DNA from 4 places in the Blastococcus sp. SYSU DS0539 genome. Region 1 is predicted to be linked to each of the others. Evidence: riboswitches for the same ligand, from Rfam matches in the RefSeq annotation. Region 1 holds a riboswitch; each other region holds the start of a gene.

The links. A riboswitch is a leader RNA that binds a small molecule or an ion and turns the genes downstream of it on or off. The one in region 1 is predicted to bind cyclic di-AMP.
Region 2: another riboswitch for cyclic di-AMP. It lies ahead of ACI790_RS12040 (NlpC/P60 family protein); the one in region 1 lies ahead of ACI790_RS01295 (C40 family peptidase).
Region 3: another riboswitch for cyclic di-AMP. It lies ahead of ACI790_RS09965 (hypothetical protein); the one in region 1 lies ahead of ACI790_RS01295 (C40 family peptidase).
Region 4: another riboswitch for cyclic di-AMP. It lies ahead of ACI790_RS10155 (NlpC/P60 family protein); the one in region 1 lies ahead of ACI790_RS01295 (C40 family peptidase).

Annotation. Positions count from the first base shown of each region.
Region 1 covers NZ_JBJHAF010000001.1:289,377-296,576, forward strand. The annotation lists gene ACI790_RS01275 (ScyD/ScyE family protein) at 90-1,220, shown strand; gene ACI790_RS01280 (SMP-30/gluconolactonase/LRE family protein) at 1,296-2,198, opposite strand; gene ACI790_RS01285 (Rieske 2Fe-2S domain-containing protein) at 2,320-3,258, shown strand; gene ACI790_RS01290 (hemerythrin domain-containing protein) at 3,255-3,737, shown strand; gene ACI790_RS01295 (C40 family peptidase) at 3,794-4,315, opposite strand; cyclic di-AMP (ydaO/yuaA leader) riboswitch at 4,331-4,464, opposite strand; gene ACI790_RS01300 (carboxyl transferase domain-containing protein) at 4,835-7,200, shown strand, end outside.
Region 2 covers NZ_JBJHAF010000008.1:144,282-151,481, forward strand. The annotation lists gene ACI790_RS12025 (DEDD exonuclease domain-containing protein) at 1-1,764, opposite strand, end outside; gene ACI790_RS12030 (D-alanyl-D-alanine carboxypeptidase family protein) at 1,960-3,705, shown strand; gene ACI790_RS12035 (hypothetical protein) at 3,795-4,112, shown strand; cyclic di-AMP (ydaO/yuaA leader) riboswitch at 4,299-4,477, shown strand; gene ACI790_RS12040 (NlpC/P60 family protein) at 4,495-5,577, shown strand; gene ACI790_RS12045 (M48 family metallopeptidase) at 5,673-6,953, shown strand; gene ACI790_RS12050 (glycosyltransferase family 4 protein) at 6,950-7,200, shown strand, end outside.
Region 3 covers NZ_JBJHAF010000006.1:167,997-175,196, forward strand. The annotation lists gene ACI790_RS09945 (NADPH:quinone oxidoreductase family protein) at 1-283, shown strand, start outside; gene ACI790_RS09950 (serine/threonine-protein kinase) at 296-2,224, opposite strand; gene ACI790_RS09955 (hypothetical protein) at 2,344-2,658, shown strand; gene ACI790_RS09960 (SDR family oxidoreductase) at 2,776-3,522, shown strand; gene ACI790_RS09965 (hypothetical protein) at 3,577-4,464, opposite strand; cyclic di-AMP (ydaO/yuaA leader) riboswitch at 4,733-4,880, opposite strand; gene ACI790_RS09970 (bifunctional 3'-5' exonuclease/DNA polymerase) at 5,049-6,713, opposite strand; gene ACI790_RS09975 (DNA-directed RNA polymerase subunit alpha C-terminal domain-containing protein) at 6,759-7,200, opposite strand, start outside.
Region 4 covers NZ_JBJHAF010000006.1:208,601-215,800, reverse strand. The annotation lists gene ACI790_RS10175 (DUF4178 domain-containing protein) at 1-487, opposite strand, end outside; gene ACI790_RS10170 (DivIVA domain-containing protein) at 651-1,448, opposite strand; gene ACI790_RS10165 (globin domain-containing protein) at 1,445-2,584, opposite strand; gene ACI790_RS10160 (MFS transporter) at 2,731-3,960, opposite strand; gene ACI790_RS10155 (NlpC/P60 family protein) at 4,049-5,236, opposite strand; cyclic di-AMP (ydaO/yuaA leader) riboswitch at 5,251-5,403, opposite strand; gene cobA (uroporphyrinogen-III C-methyltransferase) at 5,550-6,761, opposite strand; gene ACI790_RS10145 (cobalamin biosynthesis protein) at 6,758-7,156, opposite strand; gene ACI790_RS10140 (energy-coupling factor ABC transporter ATP-binding protein) at 7,153-7,200, opposite strand, start outside.

The DNA of each region.
Region 1 (7,200 bases):
CCAGCGACGTCGGACGGCCCGCTCCGGCGGATCGCTTCCTGGGATGTTCCCTCCGTCCTCGCGGGGGATTCCAACGTAGGGAGAGCAGGATGCGGTACAGCAGCGCAGCGACGGGAGCGGCCGCGGCCATCGCGCTGGTCGTCGTGTCGCCGACGGCGGCAGGTGCCGACGGCGGCGGGAAGCACCACCACCCCGGTGAGCCCGTCACCACCGTCGCCACCGGGCTGGACGGACCCCGCCAGCTGAGCGAGTACAAGGGCCACCGGCTTCTCGTCGCCGAGTCCGACACCGGTGAGGTCACCTGGATCGACCCGCGCCGGGGCACCACGCGGACGATCCTCAGCGGCCTGGGCAACGCGCAGGGCGTCGACTACGTGCGCGGGCTGATCTACGTCGCGGTCGGCGAGTTCGTCCCCCCGCCGCCGGAGGAGGGCTCCCCGCCGGCCGACGTGCCGGCCGACGTGCCCAGCCAGGTGCTCATCGAGGCGACGCCGGGCGGGGAGATCCTGCGGACCTGGGACCTGCTCCAGTACGAGCTCGACAACAACCCCGACGGCCAGGAGCAGTTCGTCGACGGCGAGCCGTTCGAGACGCTGTCCAACCCGTTCGCGGTGCTCGCCCAGCCGCACCGGATCCTCGTCTCCGACGCGGGCGCGAACGCCGTCCTCTCCATCGACCGGAAGTCCGGCGAGATCAGCACCTTCTTCGTCCCGCCGGTGGTCACCGACGTCGACGGGTGCGCGGAGGCGTTCAACAACCCGGACACCGTCGGCTGCGACTCGGTGCCCACGGAGATCACCGAGGGGCCGGACGGGAAGATCTACGTCGGCACGCTCGGCGCCGAGGTGCCGGGTGCGGGCCGGGTCTACGTGCTCGACAAGCACGGCCACCAGGTCGACGTCATCGCGGATCTGACCAGCGTCACCGGGGTCGCCGTGGACCACAAGGGCACGGTCTACGTCTCGAACGTGCTCGAGGGCATGCCGATGGGTGAGGGCCCGCCGCCGGCGGACTTCGACCCGTCGACGGTCGGCGAGGTCACCCGGATCGCCCGGGACGGCTCGCGCGCCACGGCCGACGTCACCATGCCGACCGGGCTGGAGGTCGAGGGCCGCGACCTGTACGCCTCGGCGTGGAGCATCGCCGGCTTCCTGGGCATGCCCTCGGCCGGTGAGATCCAGCGGATCTCCCCGAGCGCCTTCGTGAGCGCGGCTCCCTGATCCGGCGCAGCAGACCGTGATGGCGGTCGGGGGGCCCGGGGGCCGCCCGCCCGCCCACGCCGTTCCCGGGCCGGGTCAGGGCAGGCCGGCGTGCGGAACGGCGACCTGCCTCGACACCAGCACCGCCTCGCGCACCGGCGCCCGCGTGTGCTCGTAGAAGTCCGGTGCGCAGCACATGAGCAGCGTGCGGCCGTCCTCGCCGCCCAGCGCGCAGGCGTAGACGCCCATCCCGGCCGGCGCGGCGATCTCCGCCACGATCGTCCCGCCGGGTGCGATGCGCAGCACCCGCGAACCGAAGCCGTCGGCGACCCAGACGTGCCCGTCGGCGTCCAGGGTGCAGCCGTCCGGGGCGACGACGACCTGCCCCATCAGCTCCTCGACCGAGTCGCCCACCGGCTCCGCACCGAGGGACGCCCACACCCGCTGCTCGCCCAGCGAGCCGTCCGGGCCGATCGCGAAGGCGGAGAAGCGGTTGCCCCACGTCTCACCGACGATCAGCGTCGCGCCGTCCGGGGTGATCACCGAGCCGTTCGGGAAACGCAGCCCCTCGGCCACCACGGTGACCGTGCCGTCCGGGTCGACCCGCTTGAGGGACGCCGGGGCCGGCGCCCCGCCGCCCATCAGGTCGAAGCCGAAGTCGCCCACGAACGCCCGGCCGGACGCGTCGACCACCATGTCGTTGAGAAGGCCGGTGCACACGTCGGAGAGGTCGGCGTGCGTCGACACCTCGCCGTCGGTGACCCGCAGCAGCCGGTGGTCCTTCATCGACACCACGAGCAGCGAGCCGTCCGGCAGCCAGCCCAGCCCCGACGGCTGGTTCTCCACCTCCAGGACGACGGTCTCCGCGCCGCCCTCGGCCGGCACCCGGCTCACGGTGTGCCGGTAGAAGTCCGACACCCACCACTGCCCGTCGCGCCACCGCGGCCCCTCGAAGTAGGAGCCGCCCTCCAGCACCGTCCGGAACTCTCGATCAGCCATGGAGCGGCACGCTATGCCTCTCCGTGCCCGCCGACGAGACGGACGGCGACGTCGCGACCTCGGGTTTCCCGTCCCGAGGGCTGGGCACGGCTCGGGGCATGGCGACGGAAGACGCGCACCGATGAGCGTCCGGAGCGTCCTCGAGCGCGCGGTCGGCGCCGTCGGGCGGTGGCAGATGCTCGATGCGCCCGGCTACCAGGTCGAGCACGGGATCTCGCTGACATTCCTGCTCGCCGGCCGGTACGCCCGCCCGCTGCAGGACCTCCTGCACGGCGTCTGGCTGGGGCATCCGGTGCACCCGTTCCTCGTCGCCGTGCCGATCGGGTCCTGGAGCGCGGCGGCGCTGCTCGACGGGCTCGACGCGACCGGCCGCGGCGGGCCGGGCGCCGGGCAGGCGGCGCGCACGGTCGTCGGAGTGGGGATCGCGGGTGCGGTGGGCGCCGCCGCGACCGGGCTGACCGACTGGCAGCACGCCCACGACGAGGCCCGCCGCGTCGGCCTGGTGCACGCGGCCCTCAACAGCACCGCGCTGGCGCTCTACGCCTGGTCGTTCGCCGACCGCGGCCGCGGCCGCGCGGTGCGGGCCCGGGTGACCGCCGCCGCCGGCTACACCGTCGTCCTGGCCAGCGGCTACCTCGGCGGCGTCCTCTCCTACCGGCACCGGCTCGGCGTCGACCACGCCGGAGGCAGCCGATCGCCGCGCACGTTCACCCAGGTCGCGCGGCTCGCCGACCTCCCGGACGGCGAGCCGTTCGCCGTCGACGCCGATGGCGTCCCGGTGGTGCTGGTCCGCACCGACGGCGCGGTCCGCGCGGTCGGCGGGCGCTGCCCGCACATGGGTGGCCCGCTGGGGGAGGGCTGGCTGCACCGCGACGAGCTCGTCTGCCCGTGGCACGGCTCCCGGTTCGACCTCGACACCGGGTCCCCGGCCCAGGGCCCGTCCACCGCACCGCTGCCCTGCTACGACACCCGCGTCCGCGACGGCGCGGTCGAGGTCCGGCGGCGGGCCCGGTGGCGCAGCCCGACGGCGATCACCACGGCCGAGGAGGCATCCCGATGAAGGCCGACGAGGTCCTGATCGCGCACCACGACGTGCTGCGCGGGCTGCTCCGCGAGCTGGCGGAGAGCCCCGCTGCGGACGTCGACCGGCGCGAGGAGCTCCGCGACCGCTTCCTCCGCGAGATCGAGATCCACGCCCAGATCGAGGACGAGCTGTTCTACCCCGCCGTCCCCGACGTCTCCCCGCTGCTGGCCCTCGCGCACGCCGAGCACCGGCAGATCGACGACCAGGTCGCCACCGTCATGCGGATGGACGTCACCGATCCGGAGTTCGCCACCGAGGTGCGCATGCTGGAGAAGACGGTGCGCCACCACACGATGGAGGAGGAGCAGCGGATGTTCCCCCAGTCGCACGCCCTCGGCGAGGAGCGCCTCGAGCAGCTCGGCGATCAGCTGCGCGCGCGGCAGCAGGAGCTGGCCGAGTCCGGCGGCATGCGGCTCATGGTGCGGCTGAAGCGGGCGACCCTCCGCTCCCGATAGCGGTGCGGACGGTGCCCGGTCGTGCGCGCACGACCGGGCACCGTCCGCAGCCGGGATCAGACGACGCGGCGGGCGGTGTTGTAGCCCCACATCGAGTCGACCGGGACGACCGCCACCGGCTGGCCGAAGGTCGACGAGTGCACCATCAGCCCGTCGCCGATGTACATGCCGACGTGGCCCACCGGGTCGTAGAAGAAGATCAGGTCACCGGGCTGCAGGTTCGCCCGGTCGACGTGGACGCCCGCCGTCGCCTGGACCCGCGAGGTCCGCGGGATCTCCACGCCCGCGGCCTGGTAGGCCGACCAGGTCAGACCCGAGCAGTCGTAACCGCCGGGGCCGGTGCCGCCCCAGACGTAGGGCTTGCCCTGCTGGGCGAGCGCGGTCTCCACCGCGACCTGGGCGGCGTGCGTCGGTGCGGCGACCGGGGCGACGGTCACGGTGACCGCACCGCCGGTGTCACCCGCGCCGGCGGCGGCAGCGGGCAGCGGGGAGAGGGCGATGCCCGCTCCGGTGACGAGGGCGAGCGCCGCCCCGCGGAGGGACCGGCGGGTGATCGAGGACGTGCGAGTAGTCGTCATGGACGACGGGTTCTCCTGTTCTCCGACAACCGCCTACCGGGTTAGCTGACGGGTTCGGGCGGGGAACTCGCCCGGCGCTCCCGGGCATGCCGGACGCGCTTCACCCCAGTGCTGCGGTGGGTCCCCGGTCCAGGCGGCGGGATGTGCTCCGACGCCCGGTTCGGCGGTGTCCGCGCGGGTGTCACCGGGGGTGGTGACGACGGGAGCCCGGGCGGACCGGCGACGACGCTAGGCATGTCACGGAAAGGTCACAAAGCGGGCCGCACGGCGTCTGCGCGGCTCCGGCGGGAGGACGACGGAGCCCGGCCGGAACCGCGACTCGCGAGCGGACCTCGGCTGATCCCGGTATGGCGTCCGGCTGTGCTCCGGCCGATCCTCACACCGCGCGATCACCCGCTTACTTCGCGGTTCGCGGCATGCCTGCACTCTCCGTCCACGATCGCGTGCGATCCGGATCCCCGGCGACCGGCCTGGTGACCGTCGCCGCGACCCGTCGGAACCGCGTGCGAGCATCGCCGGGTGGCCCGTCTGCTGATCGCCAACCGCGGCGAGATCGCCGTCCGCATCGCCCGCGCGGCGGCCGCGGAGGGGATGACGTCGGTCGCCGTCACGGCCGCCGACGAGCCCGGCGCCCCGCACCTCGCCGCCGCCGATGAGACGCACCTCCTCCCCGGCAGCGGCCCCGCCGCGCACCTCGACGCCGCGGCGGTCGCGCAGGCCGCCCGCGCCGCCGGCTGCGAGCTGATCCACCCCGGCTACGGCTTCCTCTCCGAGGACCCGGCGCTGCCGCGGGCCGCCGAGGACGCCGGCGGGAGGCTGACCGTCGTCGGCCCCGGCGCCGCCGTCCTGGCGACGCTCGGCGACAAGGTGCTCGCCCGCGAGGCCGCCGAGGCCGCCGGCGTCCCGGTTCCGCGGGGCACCAGCGACGCCACGACCGAGAGGGTCGCCGGCCTGCTCGACGCCACCGGCGCGGTGATGCTCAAGGCGCGGTTCGGCGGCGGCGGCCGGGCCACCCGAATCCTCCGCCGGGGCGACGACGTCACCGCCGCCTTCGCGCAGGTCGCCGACGAGGCCCGCGTCGCCTTCGGCACCGATGCGCTGCTCGCCGAGGAACTGGTCGAGGGCGCCCGGCACGTCGAGGTCCAGGTGCTCGGCGACGCCGGCGCCGACGTCGTCGTCCTCGGGGACCGGGACTGCTCGCTGCAGCGCCGCCGGCAGAAGGTCGTCGAGATCGCCCCGGCGCCGAACCTGCCCGGTGCGGTCCGGAAGCAGCTGCACGACGCCGCGGCGGCGCTCGCCCGGCACGTCGGCCTCCGCGGGCTGGCCACCGTCGAGTTCCTCGTCCCGGCCGGCGACCCCGGGCGGTTCGTCTTCCTCGAGTGCAACCCGCGCCTGCAGGTGGAGCACACCGTCACCGAGGAGGTTCTGGGCCTGGACCTGGTGCGGTTGCAGCTGCGCGTCGCGGCCGGCGCCACCCTCGCCGACCTCGGGCTCGCCGACGGCCCGCCCCGCGCCGTCGGGTGCGCCGTCCAGGCCCGGGTCAACGCCGAGACACTGACCGCCGACGGCGCCGTCGTCCCCTCCGCGGGCACGATCGGGTCGCTCACCCTGCCCGGCGGCCCCGGCGTGCGCGTCGACACCGCCGCCCGGCCGGGCACCGAGGTCAGCCCGCGCTACGACCCGCTGCTCGCCAAGGTGGTCGTGCACGAGCGGCTCGGCGGGCTCGTCGAGGCGCTGGCGCACCTGCACCGCGCACTGGCCGAGGTCGAGGTCCGCGGCGTCGCCACCAACACCGGCTTCCTGCGGGCGCTGCTCACCCACCCCGAGGTCACCGGGGCCACCACCACGTTCGTCGACGACCACCTCGCCGAGCTCGCGCCGGCCGCCACGGCGCCCATCGAGGAGGCCGGCGGGCAGCAGGGGCTCCGCGCTCCCGTCCCCGGCACGGTCGTCGCGATCGAGGCCGGGCCCGGCGCGACGGTCGAGCCCGGCGGAGCGGTCGTCGTGCTCGAGGCGATGAAGATGGAGCACGTCGTCGCGCTGCCGGCCGGGGGCACCGTCCGGCGGGTCGCGGTGCGCGTCGGCGAGACCGTCCGCGAGGGGCAGCTGCTCGCCGACGTCGAGCACGCCGCATCCGGCGAGGAGGAGCAGCTCCGCGAGCTGGACCTCGACGCCGACCGCCCCGACCTCGCCGAGGTCCGCCGCCGCCACGAGATCGGTTTGGACGCCCACCGCACCGAGGCGGTCGCCAAGCGGCACGCCCAGGGCCGGCGCACCGCCCGGGAGAACCTCGCCGACCTCGTCGACCCGGGCAGCTTCCTCGAGTACGGGCCGCTGGTCTTCGCCGCCCAGGAGCGCCGCCGCAGCCGCGAGGAGCTCCAGGAGCGCACCCCCGCCGACGGCGTCGTCGGCGGGCTGGCCGACGTCAACGGCGACCTGGTCGGCCGCGAGAACAGTGCGGCGGTCGTCGTCTCCTACGACTACACCGTGCTCGCCGGCACCCAGGGCATGCGCGGCCACCTGAAGAAGGACCGGCTGTTCGAGCTGGCCGAGCAGCGCCGGCTGCCCGTCGTGCTCTTCGCCGAGGGCGGGGGCGGGCGCCCCGGCGACGTCGACCTCCCGCTCGTCTCCGCGCTCGACACCATGGCCTTCGCGCTCTTTGGCAAGCTGTCCGGCCTGGTGCCGACCGTCGGCATCGCCAGCGGCCGCTGCTTCGCCGGCAACGCCGCGCTGCTCGGCACCTGCGACGTCGTCATCGCCACCGAGGACGCGAACATCGGCATGGGCGGCCCGGCGATGATCGAGGGCGGCGGGCTGGGCGTCGTCGCGCCCGAGGAGATCGGCCCGATCGACGTCCAGCACGCCAACGGGGTGGTCGACATCCG
Region 2 (7,200 bases), on a different contig from region 1:
TATCCGGTCCGGGCGCGCGCGGGTGCCCAGCGACCGGCCGTCGGCGAACGGGTCGCGGGCGTCCCGCCCGCTCTCCACGCGCGCCAGGAAACCGCTGTAGGCCCCGGTGCCGGGGGCCGGACTGGCCAGCGTCCCGGTCAGCTGCACCAGCCGGGTGCCGGGCTTCTCCAGCCAGCGCAGCACCAGCTCGGTCTCGTCGACCGACGTGGTCTCCTCCCCGTCGGCCCCGCGGACGGTCTCGGCCGTCGCCAGCAGCCCGGACAGGACGCTGCGGACCGTGGTGCCCCGCGGGGCGTTCCCGGCCGCCGCCAGCCGGCCGAGCCTGATCACCGACAGCTCCCAGCCGCCGTCGCCGTCGGGGCGGGCGAGCACCAGCTCGGGAACGGCGGCGAGGGACTGCAGCCGCTGCCGGCGGCGGACGGCCCGGACCAGGACGGCGACCCGGTCCCGCAGCACGGCGGCGTCCTCGTACCGCTCCTCGGCGGCCAGCCGGTCCACCCGTTCCAGCAGCGGGGCGAGCAGGGGCCGGGGGTCGGCGGCCACGGCGGCGGCGAAGACGCCGGCCACGTCGGCGTACTCCGGTACCGACTGCGCACCGGTGCAAGGGGCGCCGCAGCGCCCCATGTCCGCCAGCGCGCAGGCGCTGACCGGGGTCCGCGGGGAGAGGCGGGCGGTGCACTGCCGCAGCGGCAGCGCCTCGTGCACGGCCGCCACCGCGGCATCGGCCGCTCGCCGGTCCGGGAACGGCCCGAGGAAGACCCCGGCGTCGGGACGCACCCGCCGCACGACCGAGAGCCGGGGGAAGGGCTCCTCGGTCAGGCGCACCCACAGCGCGCGTTCGGGGAACCGCGAACGGCGGTTGTACCGGGGTTTGTGGCGGGCGATCAGCCGCAGCTCGCGGACCGCCGCCTCGAGCGCGTGCGCGCAGGGGATGGCGTCCACCCGCTGGGCCAGCCCGACCATCTCGGTGATCCGGCTGCGCTGCTCGCCGGAGGTGAAGTAGCTGCGGACCCGGCTGCGCAGGTCGGTGGAGGTGCCGACGTAGAGGGGCTCGTCCCGGGGGCCGCGGAAGAGGTAGACGCCGGGGCCGTGCGGCACGGCGTCGGCGAGGTGCCGCTTCCGGCGGCGTTCCGGGTCGACCGTGCGGGTCAGGCCGGTGAGCTCCTCGAGAGTGGTGACGCCCAGCGGCCCGAGCCGCTCGAAGAGGCCGTGGAGGACGTCGACCGTGGCGCGGGCGTCGTCGAGCGCCCGGTGCGTGGGCGACGTCGTGGCCGAGAAGTACGGGGCGAGGGTCGCCAGCTTGCAGTTGGGAACCTCGTCGCGGCTGAGCAGCCGCCGGGCCAGGACGGCCGTGTCGACCGATGCCGCGGCGGGCCAGGCCAGCCCGCTCTCGGCGCAGGCCGCCTTCAGGAACCCGAGGTCGAACGGGGCGTTGTGCGCGACCAGCACCGCCCCGCGGGCGAACTCGAGGAAGGCCGGGAGGACGGCGCCGATGCGCGGCGCCGTCGCGACCATCGTGGAGGTGATGCCGGTCAGCACGCTGATGTAGGGCGGGATCTCGTGGCCGGGGTCGACCAGTGTCCGGAACTCCCCGAGCACCTGGCCGCCGCGGACCTTCACCGCGCCGATCTCGGTGATCGCGCTGTCCTTCGGAGAGCCGCCGGTCGTCTCGAGGTCGACGACGACGAAGGTCACCTGGGCCAGCGGCGTCCCGACGTCGGCGATGGAGACCTGCTGGTAGCGCGGCGGAGCGGTGGGTGGCACGCGGCGGACGCTAGGGCGGGGTGCTGACAGTCCGGGGGACGCGCGCCGCCGGCCGGCCGTCCCGCACCCCCCGACCGGGGGGTGCCGGGCCCCGCGGTCGCCCCGCCACTTGGCTTCTGCGGGGTGCGCGGGACAACATTCGTGCCGGTGGAGCCGCCCGCACCGCCGCCGGCCCGGATCGGGGAAGGGAACACGATGCTCGCGCGCACCTGGTCGCGGCTCGCCGCCGCGGCGCGGCGCGGGACGGTGGTGGCCGTCCTCGCGGCCTGCGCGGTGCTGCTGCTGCCCGCGGGGCCGGTGGCCGCCGCGCCCAGCGACCAGCCGGGCGGCACCTCGGGCGTGCTGGACAGCCGTGACCTGGACCGGCTGCAGCGGCGCGCCGCCGAGGTCCAGCAGGACCTCCGGGCACGGCAGGACGACGTCGTCGCCGCCCGCGCGGCGCTCGCCGAGGCGCAGGTGGGGGTGGAGGAGGCGCAGGCGGTGCTCGCCGACGCCCAGGGCGTGCTGGCCGGCTTCCAGCGCGAGGTGGCCGGCTACGCCTCGGCCGTCTACCGGGACGGCGGCGGGCTCACCCCGCTGACCCTCCTGCTCAGCGCGGGCGATCCCGGTGAAGTGCTCTCCGCCATGGGGTTCCTCGCCGCCGTCGACGCGCACGCCGCCGAGATCATCGGGATCGCGGAGGGGCACCGGCGGGACGCCCTGGACCGGCAGCAGCGGGCCCGGGCCGCGCTCGAGCAGGCGCAGGCGCGGGCCGACGAGGTCAGCGCCCGGGTCGCCGAGCTTGAGGCGTCCGCGGACGCGGTCACCGCGGAGCTCGACGAGGCGCTGCAGGTCGTCGATCGCCAGCTGGCCCGGCTGCAGCGCGAGCAGGTGGAGGTCAACGAGCAGACGGCGGCCAGCTGGCGGGCCTACGTGGACCAGCTGCGCGCCGCGGGCGTCGACGGCCTGCCGGCCGCCGCGCTGCGCGACCCGGCGCGCGGCCTGCCGGACCGCCTGGCGCCCGTGGGGGCCACCGGGGGTGGTGCCCAGCGCGGGGTGGCGCAGCTGCCCGGGCAGCCGACCTCGCTGCTGGTGCTGCCCGCCGAGACGCTGGCGGCGGTGAGCGCGGCGATGGAGGCGCTGGGCCGGCCGTACGCCCCGGGGACGGCGGGGCCCGACTCCTGGGACTGCGGCACCCTCGTGCAGGCGGCGTACCAGGGGGCCGGCGTCCCGCTGCCGGCGACGCAGGGCGAGCTGTTCGCGACCACCACCCCCGTGGCCGCCGCCGACGTGCTCCCCGGAGACCTCGTCTTCCTCGGCTCCGGCGAGGCCGGGCTCGGACACGTGGGGATCGCCCTGGACCCGCGGACGATGCTCGCCGCCGACGCCCGGGCCGGCGCCGTCGTGGTGCGGACCCTGCCGGCCGACCAGGTGCTGGCCGTCGGCCGGCCGAGCCTGGGCCGGCGGCCCGCCGTCCCCGTCCCCGGGCCGGCCGCGGGCGCCCTGCGGACCGAGTGCGGCAACACCGTCTACCCGCCGAGCTACGACGGCGGCCGGGCCTGGGGCGGGTACCCCAACGGGCTCATCCCGCCCAGCGCGATGTGCCCGCTGGGCGTCGGCGGGCACTCGCTGCGCTGCGACGCGGCGGCGGCGTACCGGGCCATGGCCACCGCCTTCACGTCCGCGTTCGGGGTTCCGCTCTGCCTCACCGACTCCTACCGCAGCTACGCCGGCCAGGTGCGGCTGTACGGGGAGAAGCCGGCCCTCGCCGCGATCCCCGGCACGAGCAACCACGGCTGGGGTCTCGCCGTGGACCTGTGCGGCGGCGTCCAGACCTTCGGCACGCCGCAGTACGCCTGGATGGTGGCAAACGCCGGCCGGTTCGGCTTCCTGCACCCCACCTGGGCCGATCCCGGGAACGGGCGCGAGGAGCCCTGGCACTGGGAGTACGCGGGCACCTGAGCCCCCCGGGCGCGCGCCGGACGGCGGCGCGGCGGAAATGTCGGTGTCTCCTCCTACCGTGCGGAACGACTCACGGAGGAGAAGAAGCGATGCTCATCGACTGCGACACCTGCACCGTCCGGGGGACCGGCTGCGCCGACTGCGTGGTGACCGTCCTGCTCGGCGCCCCACCGGGATGGCAGGGGACCGACCCGGTGGTGGTCCCGATGACCGGCCGCGCCCGGGGCGGGTCGGCGGCGGCCGCGGAGGACGTCGTGGTGCCGCCGCCAGGCGTGGTGGTGGAGTTCGACGACGTCGAGCGCCGGGCCGTGCGGGCGCTGGCCGACGGTGGCCTGGTGCCACCCCTGCGGCATCCGGACGGCTCCGACGGGCACGGCGGCGAGGGGTCCGGACGGCGCACGGGCTGATCGATCCGTGCCCGTCGGGGTGGCCCGGCGTTCACCCGACCGGGTGAATGCGCAGGTAGGCGCGCCGTGCCGGGCGGGACGCCCGCCACACACGTGTCAGCTGTTGCCGTTTGTCACAGGCGCATCACGGTCGTTATGGTCGTCGCCGTTCGGCCGGGTGGTCGTCATCCGTCGATGGATGGCCTCGACCGGACACCGCCTAATCACCGCGCGGCGTGCAGCACCGGCGCCCGGGGTGTACCGGGGACCCACCGCACTTCTGGGGTGAGTTCTCCCGCGGCCGGTTCGCCGGCCCGTGGGGGATAGGGCCAGTCTTCCCAGCCCGAACCCGTCAGCTAACTCGGTCGGCGGTTGCAGTGGAAGAAACGGAGAGCCGCCGCACGTGGCGACCCCTCACGCACTACTGACGCACGCCCCCGAACAGCTTCTCGCCGCCGGCCGGCGCAGCTCGTCGAGCGCCCGCCGCTTCGGCCCCCTCCGCTCCGGCCTGCTGGTCGGCGCCGCCGCCGCCCTGACCGTCACCGTCCTCCCCGGCGCCGCGAGCGCCGTCCCCGGCACGGCCGACGAGGTCGCGGCCGAGGTGGCCCGGGCCAGCCATGAGCTCGAGGTCGCCTCCGAGGAGCTGAACGAGGCGCGGGTCGCCCTGGACCGCCACCGGGACGACGCCGAGGCGGCGACCGAGGCGGCCGCAGCGGCCCAGGTCCGGCTCGACGCCCTCGACGGCCAGATCCGCCGGCTCGCCCGCAGCGCCTACACCGGCAGGGGCATGTCGCAGCTCGACATCCTGCTGTCCAGCGACTCCGCTGACCAGCTGGTGTCCCAGCTCGGCACCCTCGACGCGATCGCCGGGCACACCAACGCGGTGCTCTCCGAGGCGTCGCTGGCGTCCGAGGACGCGGAGGAGTCCCGGGACGCCGCCGCAGCGTCCGCCGCCGACGCCCAGCGCGTGGTGGACGAGATCGCCGCGAAGCAGGAGGACCTCGAGTCGAGGATCGCCGACTACCAGCGGCGGTACGACGCGCTCACCGCGCCGCAGCAGGCCGAGGTGGCCCGGGCCCACGGCGGCGACAGCCTGCCGGCGCCGGCGCCCAGCGGCGTCATCGCTCCCAGCGCCGCCGCCCAGGTGGCCGTGAACACGGCCCTGGCCCAGCTCGGCGATCCCTACGTCTGGGGTGCCGGTGGGCCGAACGCCTTCGACTGCTCGGGGCTGACGTCCTACGCCTACGCCGCCGCGGGCGTGACCCTGCCGCACTCCAGCAGGTCGCAGTCCCAGATGGGCAAGGCCGTCTCCCGCAGCGAGCTGCAGCCCGGCGACCTGGTGTTCTTCTACAGCCCGGTCAGCCACGTGGGCATGTACATCGGCAACGGCCAGATGGTGCACGCCTCCACCTCCGGCCAGCCGGTGAAGGTGGCCGGCGTGGATTCGATGGGCGGCTACAACGGCGCCCGGCGGATCGCCGGCTGACGGCATCCGTGCCACGAGGGCCGGCGACCTCTTCGGAGGTCGCCGGCCCTCGCCGTCTCCCGGGCGAGCGGGACGGCGCACCTAGGATCGGCCGGGTGAACCGGGGAGGGCGGCCAGACGCTCGGGCCGCGCTGGTCACGGCGGTCGTGCTCGGGATCGCCCTCGCCGTCGCCATCGCCGTCCGCACGCCGTGGGACGTGCTGCCCGAGCCGCCCGGCGGCTACACGGCTCCCGACCCCTCCGCGGGGCTGCCTCCCGCGCAGCTGGACCGGGCGGAGGCGTTCGCGGCCGCGCTCCGCCCCGCCTCGCTGCTCTCCCTGGCGCTGAGCCTGGCCGTCTCGGCGGCCCTCGGCCTGACCCGGCTCGGCGGGCGGCTGGTGCGTGCCGTGGCCGCACCGTTCGGCGGCCGGTGGTTCGTCCAGGTGTTGGTGGGGGTGCCGGCCCTCGTGGTCGTCGGTCGCCTGGTGACCCTCCCGGTGTCCGCCTACGCCGAGACCGTCCGGCACCGGTACGGCCTCTCCACCCGCGGGTGGGGGCTCTGGCTGCGCGACGTCGCCGTCTCGGTGGCCATCAGCGCGGCGATCAGCGCCGCGGTCGTCCTCGCCGTCCTGTGGCTGGTCCGCCGGGCCCCGCGCACCTGGTGGGCCTGGGCAGGGGGGGCGGCGGCCGCGCTGGTCGTCGTCGGCTCGTTCCTCTACCCGGTCGTCATCGAGCCGGCGTTCAACACCTTCACGCCGCTTCCGGCTGGCGAGCTGCGCACCGAGCTGCTCGCGCTGGCCGAGGAGAACGGCACCCCGGTGCAGGACGTCCTGGTCTCCGACGCCTCGCGCCGGACCACGGCCCTGAACGCCTACGTCTCCGGCTTCGGGTCGACCCGGCGGATCGTCCTGTACGACACGGTGCTCGCCGAGCTGCCGGACGCGGAGATCGAGTCGATCGTCGCCCACGAGCTCGGGCACGTGGCCACCGACGACGTGCTCACCGGCACGCTCATGGGCGCCCTCGGTGCCGGGGCGGCCACCGCGCTGGCCGGATGGCTGCTGACGTCGACGCGCCTGGTGCGGCGCGCGGGCGCGGACTCACCCGGCGATCCGCGCGTCGTGCCGCTGCTGCTCTTCCTGGTGGCGGTCGGCGGGCTGATCGCCACCCCGGTGCAGAACCTGGTGTCCCGGCAGATCGAGGAACGGGCCGATCTCCGCGCCCTGGACCTCACCCGGGACCCGGAGGCCTTCATCGGCATGCAGCAACGGCTGGCGACGTCGAACCTCGCCGACCCCGATCCGCCGGCCGCCTGGCACTGGTTCTTCGGCAGCCACCCGACCGCGGCCGAGCGCATCGCCATGGCCGAGGACTGGCTGCTCCTGGAGGGACCATGACCCGCACGCTGGTCGTCACGAACGACTTCCCGCCCCGGCAGGGTGGCATCCAGACGTTCGTCGCGGCGCTGCTCGCCCGCCGTCCGCCGGACTCGCTGGTCGTGCTGGCGTCGGACTCGCCCGGCTCGGCCGAGCACGACCTTGCGCTGCCGTACCCCGTGGTGCGCCGCCCGACGGGAATGCTGCTGCCGACGCGGGCCACCGCCCGGGCGGCCGTCGAACTCGTCGACCGGTTCGGTTGCGACAC
Region 3 (7,200 bases), on a different contig from region 1:
GCTGGTGCTGGGCTTCACCGGCGGGGAGATCCCGACCGTGAAGGTGAACCGGCTGCTGCTCAACAACGTCTCGGTGGTCGGCGTCGGCTGGGGCGCCTTCTGGTCCGGCGCGGAGCCCGGCTACCCGAAGGAGCAGTGGCAGGAGCTGGCTCCGCTGCTGGAGCAGGGCCGGCTGGACCCGCCCCTGGGCTCGGTCCACGGGCTGGACGACGCCGCCGAGGCCGTCGTGGAGCTCGACGAGCGCCGGGCCACCGGCAAGGTGCTGCTCCGCGTCCGCGCCTGACCGGACGGGACGTCAGACCCGGGGGTCGGTCCCGCCGTCCGTCTCGTCCTCGGGGGTGACCGTCGGGGTCGCCGGCGTACTGGTCGGCGTCTCCGGCTCCGCGGTCGGCGTCGCCGGCGCGTCGGGATCCCCGCCCTCCCCGGCCGGGGTGGTGGGCGTGCCGGTGTCCTCCGCGGGCGGGGTCGTCGGGGTGGTGGGCGTGCCGGTGTCCTCCGCGGGCGGGGTCGTCGGCGTGGTCGGCGTGCCGGTGTCCTCCGCGGGCGGGGTCGTCGGCGTGGTCGGCGTGCCGGTGTCCTCCCCGGGCGGCGTGGTCGTCGGCGTGGTCGGCGCGCCGGTGTCCTCCCCGGGCGGCGTGGTCGGGGTCCCGGTCCCCGGGGCGGCCGTGTCGTCGGCCGGGCTGCCGGGTGCGGACGTGCCGGGTGCCGGCTCCTCGGCGGCCGGCGGCTCCGTCGTCGTCGCCGCCGGCTCGGGCCGGGGTGCGGGCGCGGGCGGAGGAGCCGGGACGGGCGCCGGCGCACCGCCGTCGGCCGGTGCGGACGTCTCCGGTGCGGCGGTGGGCGCCGCGACGAGGACGACCACCTCATCCCCGGGCTCGAGCCGCGGACCGGCGGCCTCCACGCCGGTGACGGTCCCCGCGACGCCGCCCGGGGTCGGGTCCTCCTGGAGCCGCACGGTCAGGCCGAGCGCGCTCAGCTCGGCGACGACCTCCTCGACGGGCCGTCCGACGTAGTCCGCGGCGACCAGGTCGACGAGGGCGACCGGCTGCGTCGAGACGGCGTCGGTCGACCGGCCGTCCTCGGCGTCCGAGGCGCCGAGCAGAGCCGCCGCGCCCCCGCCGAGCAGGAGGAAGGCCAGCACCGGGAGGACGACCAGCAGCGCCGGCCGGCGCGCGGCAGGCCTCGCCTGCGGCGGGGCGGCGACCCGGCGGGGGCCGGTCCGCGCGTGCGCGCCGGCCCCCGCGTGGGCACCGGTCCCGGCGTGGGCACCGGTCCTCGCGTGGGCACCGGTCCCCCGGTGCGCGCCCGTGCCGTGCCGGGGACCGGCCGGGCGACCGGACGCCGCGAGCGCGACCGGCCGGGTCAGCGAGACGGTGCCCGCCGGCCGGCGCATCGTCTCCTCGACGGCGTGCAGGAAGGCGTTCCCGTCGGGCAGCCGGTCGTCGGGATCCTTGGCCAGCGCGGCGTCGATCAGGGCGCGGACGTCCTCCGGCAGCTCCGCGGGCAGCGGCTCGGGGTGCTCCTGCACCTGCTTGAGCGCGACGGTCACCGGGTTGTCACCGTCGAAGGCGGCGTGCCCGGACAAGGACTCGTAGCCGACCAGGCCCAGGGCGTAGACGTCGCTCGCCGGGCCCACGTGCTCGCCCCTGGCCTGCTCGGGCGACATGTACTGGGCGGTGCCGATCACCTGACCGGTACGGGTCAGGGGCACGCTGCCCGCCGACCACGAGATGCCGAAGTCGGTCAGCTTCACCGTGCCGTCGGAGGTGAGCAGGATGTTGGCCGGCTTGACGTCGCGGTGCACCACACCGGCCCGGTGCGCCTCGGCGAGGCCGGCCGCGGCCTGCCGGAGGAGCGAGAGGGCGGCATCGGTCTCGAGCGAGCCCTCCGCCGCCAGCCGCGCCGAGAGCGGCGGCCCGTCGACCAGCTCCATCACGAGGTAGGCGAGGTGCTCACCGGTGCGCTCGGCCGTCGATTCCCCGTAGTCCAGGACGGCGGCGATGTTGGGGTGGCTCAGGCTGGCGGCGTTCCGGGCCTCCGTGCGGAACCGGGCCACGAACACCGAGTCGTCGGCGTACTCGCTGCGCAGGATCTTGACGGCCACCGGGCGGTCGAGCAGCACGTCGCGCGCGCGCCAGACCTCGCCCATCCCACCGACGGCGATCAGGTCGCGCAGCTCGTAGCGGTCGCCGAGGATCTGCCGGCTGGTCTCGGCCGTGGTCACTCCCGGTCCCCTCGTGCTGATGCCCGCGAGGTCGTCCCCGCCGTCGTCCCGTACCTCTCGTGAGTGCCCGTTCGGGCCCGACCTGAACCCCGCTGTCGCCGGGAAGGCACACTGGACCGGTGCAGCCACCCCCCTCCCGACCGTTCCCGCAGGTCCGCGGCGTGGTCCGGCTGCTGAACACCGCCGGCGGCCGGGTGCTGTGCCTCGCCGGGGAGGTCGACGACGCCGTCGTCGACGCGTTCCTCACCCGCTACGGACGGGAACCGGTGCGGATCGACGCAGTCGACGCCGGATCGGTGACCGGCCTGTCGCCCGCGGGCCGGCAGCTGCTGGCCGACCACCTCGACGCCGCCGTGGCGCGGACGGGCTCCCCGCTGCCGCTGCTCCGGTCGCCCGCGCTGGCCGGCTCCTCGCTCTCCACGGGGCCCGACTGACCGGGCGGGCGGAGCCGGTCGGGAGGAGGGCACCGGGCTCTCGTACCGTCCGAGCATGATCGACCTCCCCCTCCACCGCGCCGGGCAGGCGCGCGACGACTTCACGCGGACCACCGCGTGAGCACCGGCACCGTCCTCGTCACCGGCGCGAGCTCCGGCCTGGGCGAGGAGATGGCCCGCCAGTTCGCGGGGCTGGGGTACGACCTGGCCCTGTGCGCCCGGCGCACGGACCGCCTCGACGACCTGGCCGCCGAGATCCGCTCGGCCACCGGCCGACGGGTGGAGACGGCGGCGCTCGACGTCACCGACGCCGCGGCGGTCCCGGCCGTCTTCGCCCGGTTCGCCGGGTCGTTCGGCACGATCGACCGGGTCGTCGTGAACGCCGGCCTCGGTAAGGGCGCCCCCCTGGGCACCGGCCGGGCCGACGTCAACCGCGAGACCGCCATGACCAACTTCGTCGGCGCGCTCGCGCAGATCGAGGCGGCCCTGGAGATCTTCCGCCGCCAGCAGCACGGGCACCTGGTGCTGATCTCGTCGATGTCGGCGCTGCGCGGCATGCGGAGGTCCATGACGACCTACGCCGCCACCAAGGCCGGCGTCGCCTCGATCGCCGAGGGGCTGCGCTCGGAGCGCATCCCCGGCCTGGACGTGTCGGTCGTCCACCCCGGCTACATCCGCTCGGAGATGAACCAGCACGTGCAGCAGCGGACCCGGTTCATGGTCGACACCCCGACCGGCGTGCGCGCCATGGTCGCGGCGATCGAGGCCCGGCGGCGGAGCGCCTACGTGCCTGCCTGGCCCTGGGTGCCGATCGGCCTGGCCATGCGGGTGCTGCCACTCTCGGTCGTCCGGAGGCTGACCTGACGACGTCCGGGACCCACCCGGCCCCGGGCCCGACGGGGCCCGGGGCACCGGCGGTCAGCCCTGGTAGTTGACGTGCACGTGGTCGTAGTGGTTGGCCGTGGCGCTCCCGCGGTTCTCCATCGCCTGCCAGGAGCCACCCGGTGACGACAGCATCCGCTGCTGCCAGATCAGGTAGTCCACGCCGAGCTCGGCCCAGTGCGCCCGGTGGTAGGCGACGATCGCGTCCCCGAGTGCCGCGTTGGACATGACCATGTAGTCGAGCGCCAGGCCGGACGGGTGGCCACCCGGGTCGGCCGCGCTGGGGCGGGTACCGCCGAGGGTGATGCCGGCCGCGCCGGGCACGTTGCTGACCACGGCGTCGGCCGCGGCCTGCACCTGCGGGCGGTGGCTCCCGGCGGTGTTGCTGATGCGCGCGACCGCCGAGCCGGCCACCGAGGCGGCGGCAGAGGCGGCGGCCGGGGCCTGCTGGCGCGGGCTCGCGGCCGCGGGGGCTGCGGGCGCGGCGGCGGCTGCCGCGGCGGCGGCGGCGGCGGCGGCGGCTGCCGCGGCCTCCTCCTCCGCCTTGGCCTTCGCCTCGGCCTCGGCGCGGGCGGCGGCCTCCGCCTCGGCCTGCTGCCGGTCGAGCTCGGCCTGGTCGGCGGCGGCCTGGGCCTGCTGGGCCGCGGCCTGCTCGGCGTCGCGGGTGCTGCGGCTGGCGGCGAGGTCCTGCAGCGGCGCCAGGTCTTCGGTCACGTCGATCGGACCGGACTGGGCGCTGAGCCCCAGTTCCTGGGCGACGCTGACCGACTGCGGCGGATCGGCCTCGGCCTGCGCGGCCGGGTTCACACCGACGAGGGCGTTGACCAGAACCGCGCCGGCGGCGGCGACGCCCAGGTACAGGGCGGGGCGGCGGACGGCCGTGGGCGGCCGGCGGCGGCCGGAGGTGGTGGTGCGGGGGTTCATGGGTGGCGGTGCTCCGAGGGGGTCACGCGGCCGGCCGGAGAGCGGGCCGCGACGGGATGCGGGCAGCAGGGCGCGGGCGTCGGGCCGGCCGGACGGACCACCGGGAGACGGCGAGGAGCCGGTCGAGCGGGAAGTGCTCGGAGGTGGGGGCCGGCAGGCCGGACGCCGGGTGCGCGGACGATCAGGTCCGCGGGCCGACCCGGATGCGGCGGTGCCGGGTGGCGCCAGGACGTGCGGCGGTGCAAGGGCGCGCCATGCGGCGGCTCTCCGTTTCTTCCGTTGCCGCCTACCGGGTTAGCTGACGGATTCGGGCGTGGAAGTCGCCCTACCCGCGCCGCGACGTGCTCGGCGCGCGATTCACCCCAGTGCTGCGGTGGGTCCCCGGCTCACCCGCGGCACGATGGCAGCGGGCGACTCGGCGGCGTCCGACCGAACTCCCCGGATGGGGACGTGGCGACCGGGCGGACCTGGCCACGGTAGCCGCCGTTATGCATACGTGACAAACGGCTGCGGGTTATTTCCCGTGCGTGAGGTGTGTCGCAGACCGGCCGCCGGCCCGTCGGCGGTGTAGCGGCCGTGCCGGGTCAGCCGGCGTCCGCCCACGACCGGACGACGGCGACGTCGAGCGGGAAGTCGACCGGAAAGGTGCCGAACAGCAGGCGCCCGGCGGTCGACGCCGCGGCCCGCACCGCCTCCACCACGTCGTCGGCGAGCTCCTCGGGGGCGTGGACGACGGCCTCGTCGTGCAGGAAGAACGCCAGGTGTGGCCGCCTCTCCAGCGGACCGTCGCCGCCCAGCCGCCACAGCCGGTTGCGCAGGTCGGCCAGCCAGCACAGCGCCCACTCCGCGCCGGTGCCCTGGACCACGAAGTTGCGGGTGAACCGACCCCAGGCGCGGCGGGCCCGGTCGCGCTCCTCCCGCGAGCCCGGCTGCTCCGCGGGCTCGCCGAGGTCCACCGCGCGCTGCGCCCACGCCCCGCTGGGCGGCGGCGATCCCCTGCCCAGCAGGGTGTGCACCACCTCGCCCCGCTCCCCCGCCCGGGCGGCTTCCTCGACCAGCCCGATGGCGCGCGGGTAGCGGCGGGCCAGCCGGGGCATCATCCGGCCGCTCTCGCCGCGGGTGCCGCCGTACATCGCCCCCAGGATGCCGAGCTTGGCCTCCGCCCGGGTGGCCACCGCCCCGCCGGCGACCATGCCCTCGTAGAGGTCTGTGGCGCGGGCCGCCTCGGCCATCGCGGTGTCGGCGCTCATCCCGGCGAGCACCCGGGGCTCCAGCTGGGCCACGTCCGCGACGACGAACCGCCAGCCGTCGTCCGCCACCGCCGCCGGGCGGATGACCGTGGGCACCGACAGCGCGCCCCCGCCGTTCGACGCCCACCGCCCGGTGACGACCCCGCCGGGCAGGAAGGATGAGCGGAACCGCCCCGCCCGGGCCCAGGTCTCCAGCCAGCTCCAGCCGTTGGCGGTGAGCAGTCGCATCAGCTTCTTGTACTCGAGCAGGAACGGGACGGCCGCGTGGTCCACCTGCTCCAGGGTCCACGAGCGGGTGTCGGCCACCGGGAGACCGGCCCGCTGGAGCGCCCGCAGCAGCTCGGCGGGCGAGTCGGGGTTGAGCCCGGGGGCGCCCAGCGCCGCGCGGATCTCCACCAGCAGCCGCTCGAGCACCGCCGGGCGCCCACCGGCCACCGGGCGCGGCCCGAGCAGCCCGGTCAGCAGGCGCTCGTGCACGTCGGCCCGCCAGGGGAGACCGGTGTGCGTCATCTCGGCGGCCACCAGGGCACCGGAGGACTCCGCGGCCAGCAGCAGCGCGAGCCGGTTCCGCTGCGGCGAGGCGGCCAGGGCCGCCTGCTGCCGCCGGTGCTCCGCCGCTGGGTCGAGCAGGTCGGCCGGGTCGGCGGGCGGGAAGAGCGCCGGGTCGGCCGCGGCGACCGGCTGCAGCGCGTCCCAGCCGGCGGTGTCCGGACCGGCGAGCAGCTCCTGGTCGGCGAACGGGGTCCGCCGCAGGATGGCGTGGGTCAGCCGCAGGTCGGTGCAGCGCTCCACCCGCACCCCGGCCGCCAGGAGCGCCGGGTACCAGCGCGTGGTGTCGTCCCACACCCAGCGGACGGGCTCGGCTGCGGCCTCCCGCTCCCCGACCAGCGCGGGGAGGTCGTCGGCCGCGACGCGGGTGACCGCCGCCGTCGCCCCGTCGGCGGCGAGCGCCGCGGCCTCCACCGCGGACCCGCGGCGCCGGAGCGCGACCAGCTGCACCCCCGCAGTCTGGCCGACGTCACCGACGCCGCCCGGGAACGGGCCCTAGCCGAGCAGCCGGCGCAGGCAGCGGGCCGGCGCGGTGAGGACGGCCCGGGCGACGTGCACTCCCAGCCGGAGGAGATCGGCGTAGTCGGGCGGCCGCACGGGCGCCGGGCCGGCCGGTGCGGCGGGCGCCGGCCGTGCGGACGGCGGGCGGCTCGGCGACGGCCGGGGCGACCCTGTCCCCGGGGACGGCACCTCCGGAGACCCGGTCTCCGGGGCCGGTGCGTCCGGCAGCAGGAGGTCGACCGCCGACCGCCGGCGCGGGCCGCGCAGCGAGTCGAACGACGGGATGCTCGGGGCGGCCGGGGACTCCTCCTCGGCCGACGCGGACCCCGCGTCGGCCGCAGCCGGGGCGGCGGCGGGGGTGCCCGGGCCGCCCGCCCCGGGCAGGCGCGTGGGCGGTTCGGGGACGACGGCCCGGATGGCGGCGACCATGCCCGGG
Region 4 (7,200 bases), on a different contig from region 1:
CGTAGTCGGCGTAGTCGACGGTCCCGGTGGCCGGCGTGCCGGTGGTGCCCTCGGCGGTGTAGGCGGCCCGGCCCCGCTCGATCTGCCGGTGCACCCGGTCGTCGAGGATCACGTCGCCGTCCGGGGTCAGGTTGGTGCCCTCGCGGCGCATCCAGAGGGTCATCTCCAGGTCGCCCTCGTCGTCCTCCACGGTGAGCCAGCGGCGGCCGGTGGAGCCGTCGAGGAGGTGCTCGCGCCAGGTCATGCCGCCCTCCTCGAGCACGATCGTCCCCCGGACGACGTGGTCGATCCCGGCGTAGGTGATGACGTCGCCGACGCCGATCCTGTGCGGGTCGTAGACATCGGGCTCGTCGGCCAGCGGGTCCACCCGGGGGCGGGGGCCGGCGGCCCGGGCGAGGTTCCGCCGGCGCAGCACGAGGATGACCGCGGCGAGGACGGCCAGGGCCACCAGCACGACGATCAGCAGGACGAGGAGCACGTCGGACATCGCGGGTGGCCTCCTGGCGGTCGGTGGACGGGCCGGGGAGAACCTATCGCGCCGGGTCCGCGGGACGGGCTCCGCGCCCGCGGGCCCGCCCGCCGTCGACCGGGCCCGTCCGCCGTCGACCGGGCGGCTCAGCAGGCCCGACGCGGACCGCGGTGGTGCCCGGTCAGCCGCCGGACGTGTGCGCCGCCGCGGGGGCCGCCCGGTCCACGTCGTCCTCGTCGTCCTGGCCGGGGCCGGCGGCGCTGTTGCCGTGGAACGACGTCTGCGGTGCCGGGGTGCCGCCCGGTCGCCGCCCCGGCTGCGGAGGGGCCGCGAGCGCCTGGGGCGCCAGCGCCGGGTCGACCCGCCCCCACTCGGTCTCGACGTCGGTGAGCAGCGCCTCCAGGTAGGCCCGCAGCTGGGCGCGGCAGGCCTGCGCGAAGGCCTTGAGGAAGGCGACCTGCTCCTCGAGCTCCGCGGCGGTCCGGGAGCCGGGGGCGGCGTCGTCGTCCAGCGCCTTCCCGCCGGTGAGCCGGGCGGCGGCCTCCTGGGCGGCCTGCATGATGGCCCCGGCGTTCTCCCGCGCCAGCCGCAGCTGCTCCTCGTACTGGTCGCGGGCCTCGGTGGTCATCTGCCGGCTGAAGTCCTCGGCCTCGGCGACGTACTCGTCGGCCGTCTGCTGGGCGCTGGCCAGGATCTTCACCGCCTGCTCGCTCGGTGGCTGCGGCACCGGGGCGCCGTCCAGCCGCTGCTCGAGCACGGCGACCTGCTCCCGCAGGCGGGCGCGCTCGCCGGCCAGCGTCTCCACCTCCGCGGTCAGCGTGCTCAGCTCCGCGGCCACCACCTGCTGGAAGTGGTCGACCGAGGCCTGGTCGTAGCCGGGGTGCAGCATGGTGCCGGAGGGGAACCGCGTGCTGCGGATCTGCGCCGGTGTGAGCCGTCGGTCGTGCCCTCCGGTCCCGGACGCATCGGTGGTGGTCATTCGGTCACCTTCCCCTCGGCACTGGGCCCCGGTCGACTGGGGGCGAAGATCTCGCTGCGCACGCGCTCCCGCGGCACGCCGTGCTCGAGCAGTCCGGCGACGGTCTGCTCCACCATGGGCGCGGGACCGGCCACGTACGCCTCGCGGCTCGACCACGGACCGTGCCGGAGCACCACGTCCCCGACGTCGCCCCGCTCCAGGCCCGACACCTCGTCGTCCGACACCGCGTACGTGACGCTGAGCCACGGGCAGGTCTGCTGCAGGGCCTCCAGCGCGGCGCGGTCGTAGAGCTCGGCCTCGGTGCGGGCGCCGACGAAGAGGTCGACCCGGCGGGCGGGCCCGTGGCGGTGCACCTGGTCGACGAGGGCCTCCAGCGGGGCGAGACCCATGCCGCCGGCCACCAGGAGCAGGTCGCGGTCGGAGCCGTCGCCGAGCGTCAGGTCACCGAGCGGGGGGCCGAGGTTCATCAGGTCGCCCACCTCGGTGCTGCGCACCAGCGCGGTGCTCACCGGGCCGCCGGGGCGGGCCTTGACGTGCAGGTCGAGCGTGCCGTCGTCCCGCGGCGCGTTGGCGGGGGAGTAGTAGCGCCAGAGCCGGGGACGCCGGTCGATCTCCAGCGAGAGCGACTGCCCGGCCAGGTAGTCCACCGGCGCCTCGGGGCGCACCCGCAGCACGGCTACGTCGACGGCGCGCCGCTCGTGGTGCACGACCTCGGCCCGCCAGGTCGCGGGGTGGTCGGCGGACTCCTCGGCGCCCTGGATCATCACCGAGGCGACGAGCTCGTAGGCCTCGGTCCAGGTGCGGGCGCGGTGCTCGTCCCACTCGTCGTCGAAGTGCTCGAGCGTCGCCAGCAGGCTCGGCATGACCGCCGGGTAGTGCGCCGGGAGCGTGCCGAACTTGCGGTGGTCGTAGCCGAGCTGCTTGAGGATGGGCACCAGGCCCTCGAGGTCGTCGACGTTCGAGACGACCTCGCCGAGGGCGTGGAAGAACCGGTCCCGCTGGTGGGCCATGGAGACGGGGAACATCGCCCGCGTCTCGGGGTGGCTCAGGAACAGGTGCGAGTAGAAGTACAGCGGGGCCTCGTCGCCCGTCGCCGCGGCCTTCGCGAAACTGGCCCGCATCGCGGCGGTGTCCATGCGTGCCCCCTCGCGGCGTGGTCCGTCCGGCTGCGCGAGCGCCGACGTCGGCTCCGGTCTGCGAGCACGCCTGCGCGCTCGGGTCTGCCCCTTCCCCGGCTCGGCCGCCCCCACACGGAGGCAGCCGATGTTTCTGCCCGGGCCGGTCAGCCCGGCGACGCCGCGACCGCGGCGGGGCGGGGCGCCTCGCGCGGCATGACCAGGCCCCCGACCAGGCCGGCCGCGAGGACGGCGGTGCTCACCCCGAACGCCACCTGGAAGGAGGCCACGTCGGTGAGCCAGCCGGCCACCAACGGGCCGGCGATCGCCCCCAGGTCGGCCGACATCTGGAACACCGCCACGACCCGCCCACCCCGCCCGGCGCTCATGTCGCCGACGAGCGCGGCCGGGGCGCTGGCCAGCAGCGAGGCGGCCAGCCCGAAGACCGCCATCGAGAGCAGGAAGGCCCAGATCACCGGCGGCAGGACGAGCACCGCCATGGCGGCGGTGGCCAGTGCGGCGCCGACGACCAGCGACGGCCGCCGTCCCCAGCCGTCCACCAGCCGGCCGGACCGCAGCAGGCCCAGCGCCTGGGCCACCGACCCGACCAGCAGGCCGGCGCCCGCCCAGGCGACGGTCCGGCCGAGCTCCTCGGTGACGTACAGCGGCACCAGCGAGTTGCGGACGCCGAACAGCACCCAGCCGACGCCGAAGTTCGCCACGAGCGCGGCGAGGTACACCCGCGAGCGCAGCGCCGTGCTCAGGGGCATCGGCCCGGCGGCGAGGTCGGGGGAGGCGACGTCCCCCGCCTCGGGGGCCGCCGGGTCCGGCTCGGCCGAGCGCAGCATGAGCACGCCGACGCCGCCGGCCACGAGCAGGAACCCGGCGTAGAGGAAGAACGGCAGCCGGGGCGAGAGCTCGGCCAGCAGCCCGCCGGCCGCGGGCCCGGCGATGCCGCCCAGGATGAAGCCGCCCTGCCAGGTGGCGGCCGCCCGGCCCCGGTGCGACGGCGGGGCGACGCGCAGCAGCAGGGAGAGGGCGGCCACGGTGAACATGGCGCTGCCGACGCCGCCGGCCGCGCGCAGCCCGAGGAACAGCGGGAAGGAGCCGGCCAGCCCCGCCGCACCGGTGGAGACGGCGACGATGACCAGACCGGCGGCGAGCACCAGCCGCTCGCCGAACCGCTCGACCAGCGTGCCGCCGCTGAAGGCGGAGACGAACCGGAAGAACGCGAAGGCGCTCACCGCCAGCCCGACCGCCGTGGTCCCGACGCCGAAGGAGCGGGCGAAGAGCGGGATGGCCGGCGCGACGATGCCGAAGCCCAGCGCCACGACGAAGGCGATGACCGCCAGGACCCTGACCTCGCGGGGAAGCTCTCCCCGTGTCCCGACCCGCACGGAACGCGATGGTCGCACGCCCGGCCGGGGAGCCCCCGGGCAGGCGGCGGCGCGCGGGGCGGTCACCCGCCCCGCGCGCCGGGGAGAACTAGCCCGCGATCCGCCGGGCGCTGTTGTAGCCGCCCATCGAGTCGACCGAGGCCACCTTCACCGGGACGCCGGACGTCGCGGCGTGCACCATCTGCCCGTTCCCGATGTAGATGCCGACGTGGCTGACCGGGCTGTAGAAGAACACCAGGTCCCCGGGCTGCAGGGCCGACCGGGACACCGGGGTGCCCATGGTCGACTGCATCCGGCTCGAGTGCGGCACGGAGATGCCGGCCGCGGCGTAGGCGTACTGGACCAGGCCGGAGCAGTCGAAGGCGTTCGGTCCGGCGGCGGCCCACACGTAGGGGTCGCCCACCTGGGCCAGGGCCGTGTTCACCGCGGTCTGGGCCGCACCGCTCCCGCCGGCCACCGGCGCCGGGGGTGCCGGCGCCGCGGCGGCCGGAGCCGGGGCGGGAGCCGGAGCAGGAGCAGCGGCGGCGGGGGCCGAGGCGCGCGGCGCGGCCGGGGCGGGGGCCGCCGCGGCCGGCGCCTGCTGCGCGTCCGCCGGCTCCTGGGCCGCCGCCTCATGCGCGGCGGCCTCCTCGGCGGCGTGCCGCTCCGCGGCGGCGCGCGAGGCCCGCTGCTCCTCCTCGGTGAGGCGCTCGTACTGGGCCTGGTAGTCGGCGATCTGCTGGTCCAGGCGCGCCCGCTCGGCGGTCACCCGGTCGACGTGGGCCTGGGCGTCCTTCGCCGCCTGCTCGGCCGAGGCCTGCGCCCGGTCGGCGTCCTCGCCGGCCCGGCGCGCCTGGCCGAGCACGCCGTTGTTGTGCTCGGCGATCGTGTCGAGCAGGCCGACCCGGTCGACGAGGTCGCCGGCCGACTCGCTGGTGAGCATGGCCTCGAGCGTGCCGAGCCCGTCGCCGGTGTAGGCGCTGCGCGCCACGGTGCGGACCCGGTCCTGGGCCTCCGCCAGCGCGTCCTGCGCGGCGGCGAGCTCCTCGGCCGCGCGGTCGGCCGCCTGCTGGGTCGCCTTGAGCTGCTCCCGGGTCTCGTTGAACCGCTCGGTGAGCACCTCCAGGTCGTGCGCGCGCTCGGCGATCAGCTGCGCGGCGTCCTGGGAGGTGGCCGGCCGCTCGGGGGTGGCGAACGCGGGGAGGGGCGTCAGTGCGACGCCGCCGGCGGCCACGAGGGCCAGCAGGGCCCGACGGCCGGTGATCCGGCGGTGGGCAGGGCTGAGCGAACTCGCCATGTGCGGCGGGTCTTCCTTTCTTCCACGGCCGCCTACCGGGTTAGCTGACGGGTTCGGGCGGGAAGACGCCCGGCGTCCGGCGCCCCCGGAGGGCCGTCGGTCGCTTCACCCCGGGACTGCGATGGGTCCCCGGTCCTGGTGCCGGCTGGTGCCGGCGGGTGGTTCGGCGGCGTCCGGGCGGCTGTCACCGGTTGAGCGACGGACGGGTCCGTCCGGACGAGCTCACGCTAGGTGCCGAACCCGGCTCCCACCATCCGCCCGGACGACTTCGTCCGGAACTTTCACGGCAGTCCATACGAATGCTCACATGCGGTTACCGACATGCCGCAGTTTCCGCCGTGATCGCGTCGGATGCGGCGGGGATCACGGTGGCCGGCTCCAGCCGCTCCCGCCCCGTGGACAGCGAGACGACGTCGCCGACCACCCAGACGGCGGGGGGCCGGATGCCGGCGGCGGCCAGCGCCACGGGCAGCTCGGCGAGCGTCGTCCGCAACGACCGCTGGGTGGCGGTGGAGCCGTCGGCCACCACCGCGACCGGGGTCTCCGGGGACCTGCCGTGCTCGACGAGCGCCGCGGCGATGGCGGGGGCGGTCTCCACGCCCATGAGCACCACGAGGGTGCCGCGCAGCCGGCCCAGCGCCGGCCAGTCGACCAGCGACTGCGGGTGGCCCGGCGGCAGGTGGCCGGAGACCACGACGAACTCGTGGGTCAGGCCGCGGTGGGTGACCGGGATGCCGGCGAGGGCGGGCACCGCGACGGCGCTGGTGATGCCGGGGACGACCTCGACCGGCACGCCGGCGGCCGTGCACGCCTGCAGCTCCTCCATGCCCCGGCCGAAGACGAACGGGTCGCCGCCCTTGAGCCGCACCACCCGCTTGCCGGCCTGCGCGTGCTCCACCAGCAGCGCGTTGATCCGTTCCTGCGCCATGAACCGGCCGCGCGGGAGCTTGGACGCGTCGATCACCTCGGCGCCCGGGGCGAGAGAGCTGAGCAGCGACCGGGGGGCCAGGTGGTCGACCAGCACGACGTCGGCCTCCGCGAGCGCCTGCCGGCCGCGCACCGTGATCAGCCCGGGGTCGCCCGGGCCGCCTCCCACGAGCACCACGCTCCCGGCGCCGCCGTCCGGGCCGGGCGAGCGGACGGGTGGCGTCCCGTCGCCGAGCGGCAGCGCCGCGCTGGCCAACGCCGGGTCGTCCGCCCGGGTGCAGAAGACGCGGGCCCGCTCCGCCTCCGCCGCGACCGCCGCGTCCACCGCGGGATCGCCGGTTGCGGCCAGGGCGAACCACGCGCCGTCGAGGTCGCCGTCGGTCCGGGGCCGCCGCTGCCAGTTGACCGCGCCGGTGGCTGCCAGCGACGCCAGGGCCGGGGTGACCGCGGGGGCGACGACGGTGACCAGCGCGCCCGCTGCCAGGAGGCCGGCGACGCCGCGGTGCGCCGCCGCGCCGCCGCCCACGACGACCACCCGGCGGCCCGCCAGCCGGAGCCCCACCGGGTGCAGCACCTCGCCGGCGCGATCGGTGGTCACGGTTCCTCCTCGGTGGTCGGGGTCGGGACGGGGCAGCGCGTCGCCGTCGCCGGGCGGGCGACGGCGACCGTCACCCGGCCGTGCACCGTCTTGCCGACGACGAGGACGCCTCCCCGGAGCAGGGCGGCCGCCTCGGCCACCGAGGGCGTGCCGACGCGGTCCGCGACGGCTGCCGACGGGGACGGCACCCGCACCGCGGCCAGGTCCGCCGCCGGGTGGCCGGTGAGCGCCCAGCCGCGCTGGGCGGCGGCCGCCACCAGGCCCGGCTCGGCCGCCCGGGTGTCCACGGTGGCCAGCCGCACCGGACCGGGGACCGGCGGGAGGACGGCGTCCACCGCGGCCAGCACCTCGGCGGCGCTCACCCCCGACGTCAGCCCGACGCCGACCGTCCTCACGTCGGCACCCCCGGCCGGTCGGGGAGCGCGGCGAGCAGCCCGGC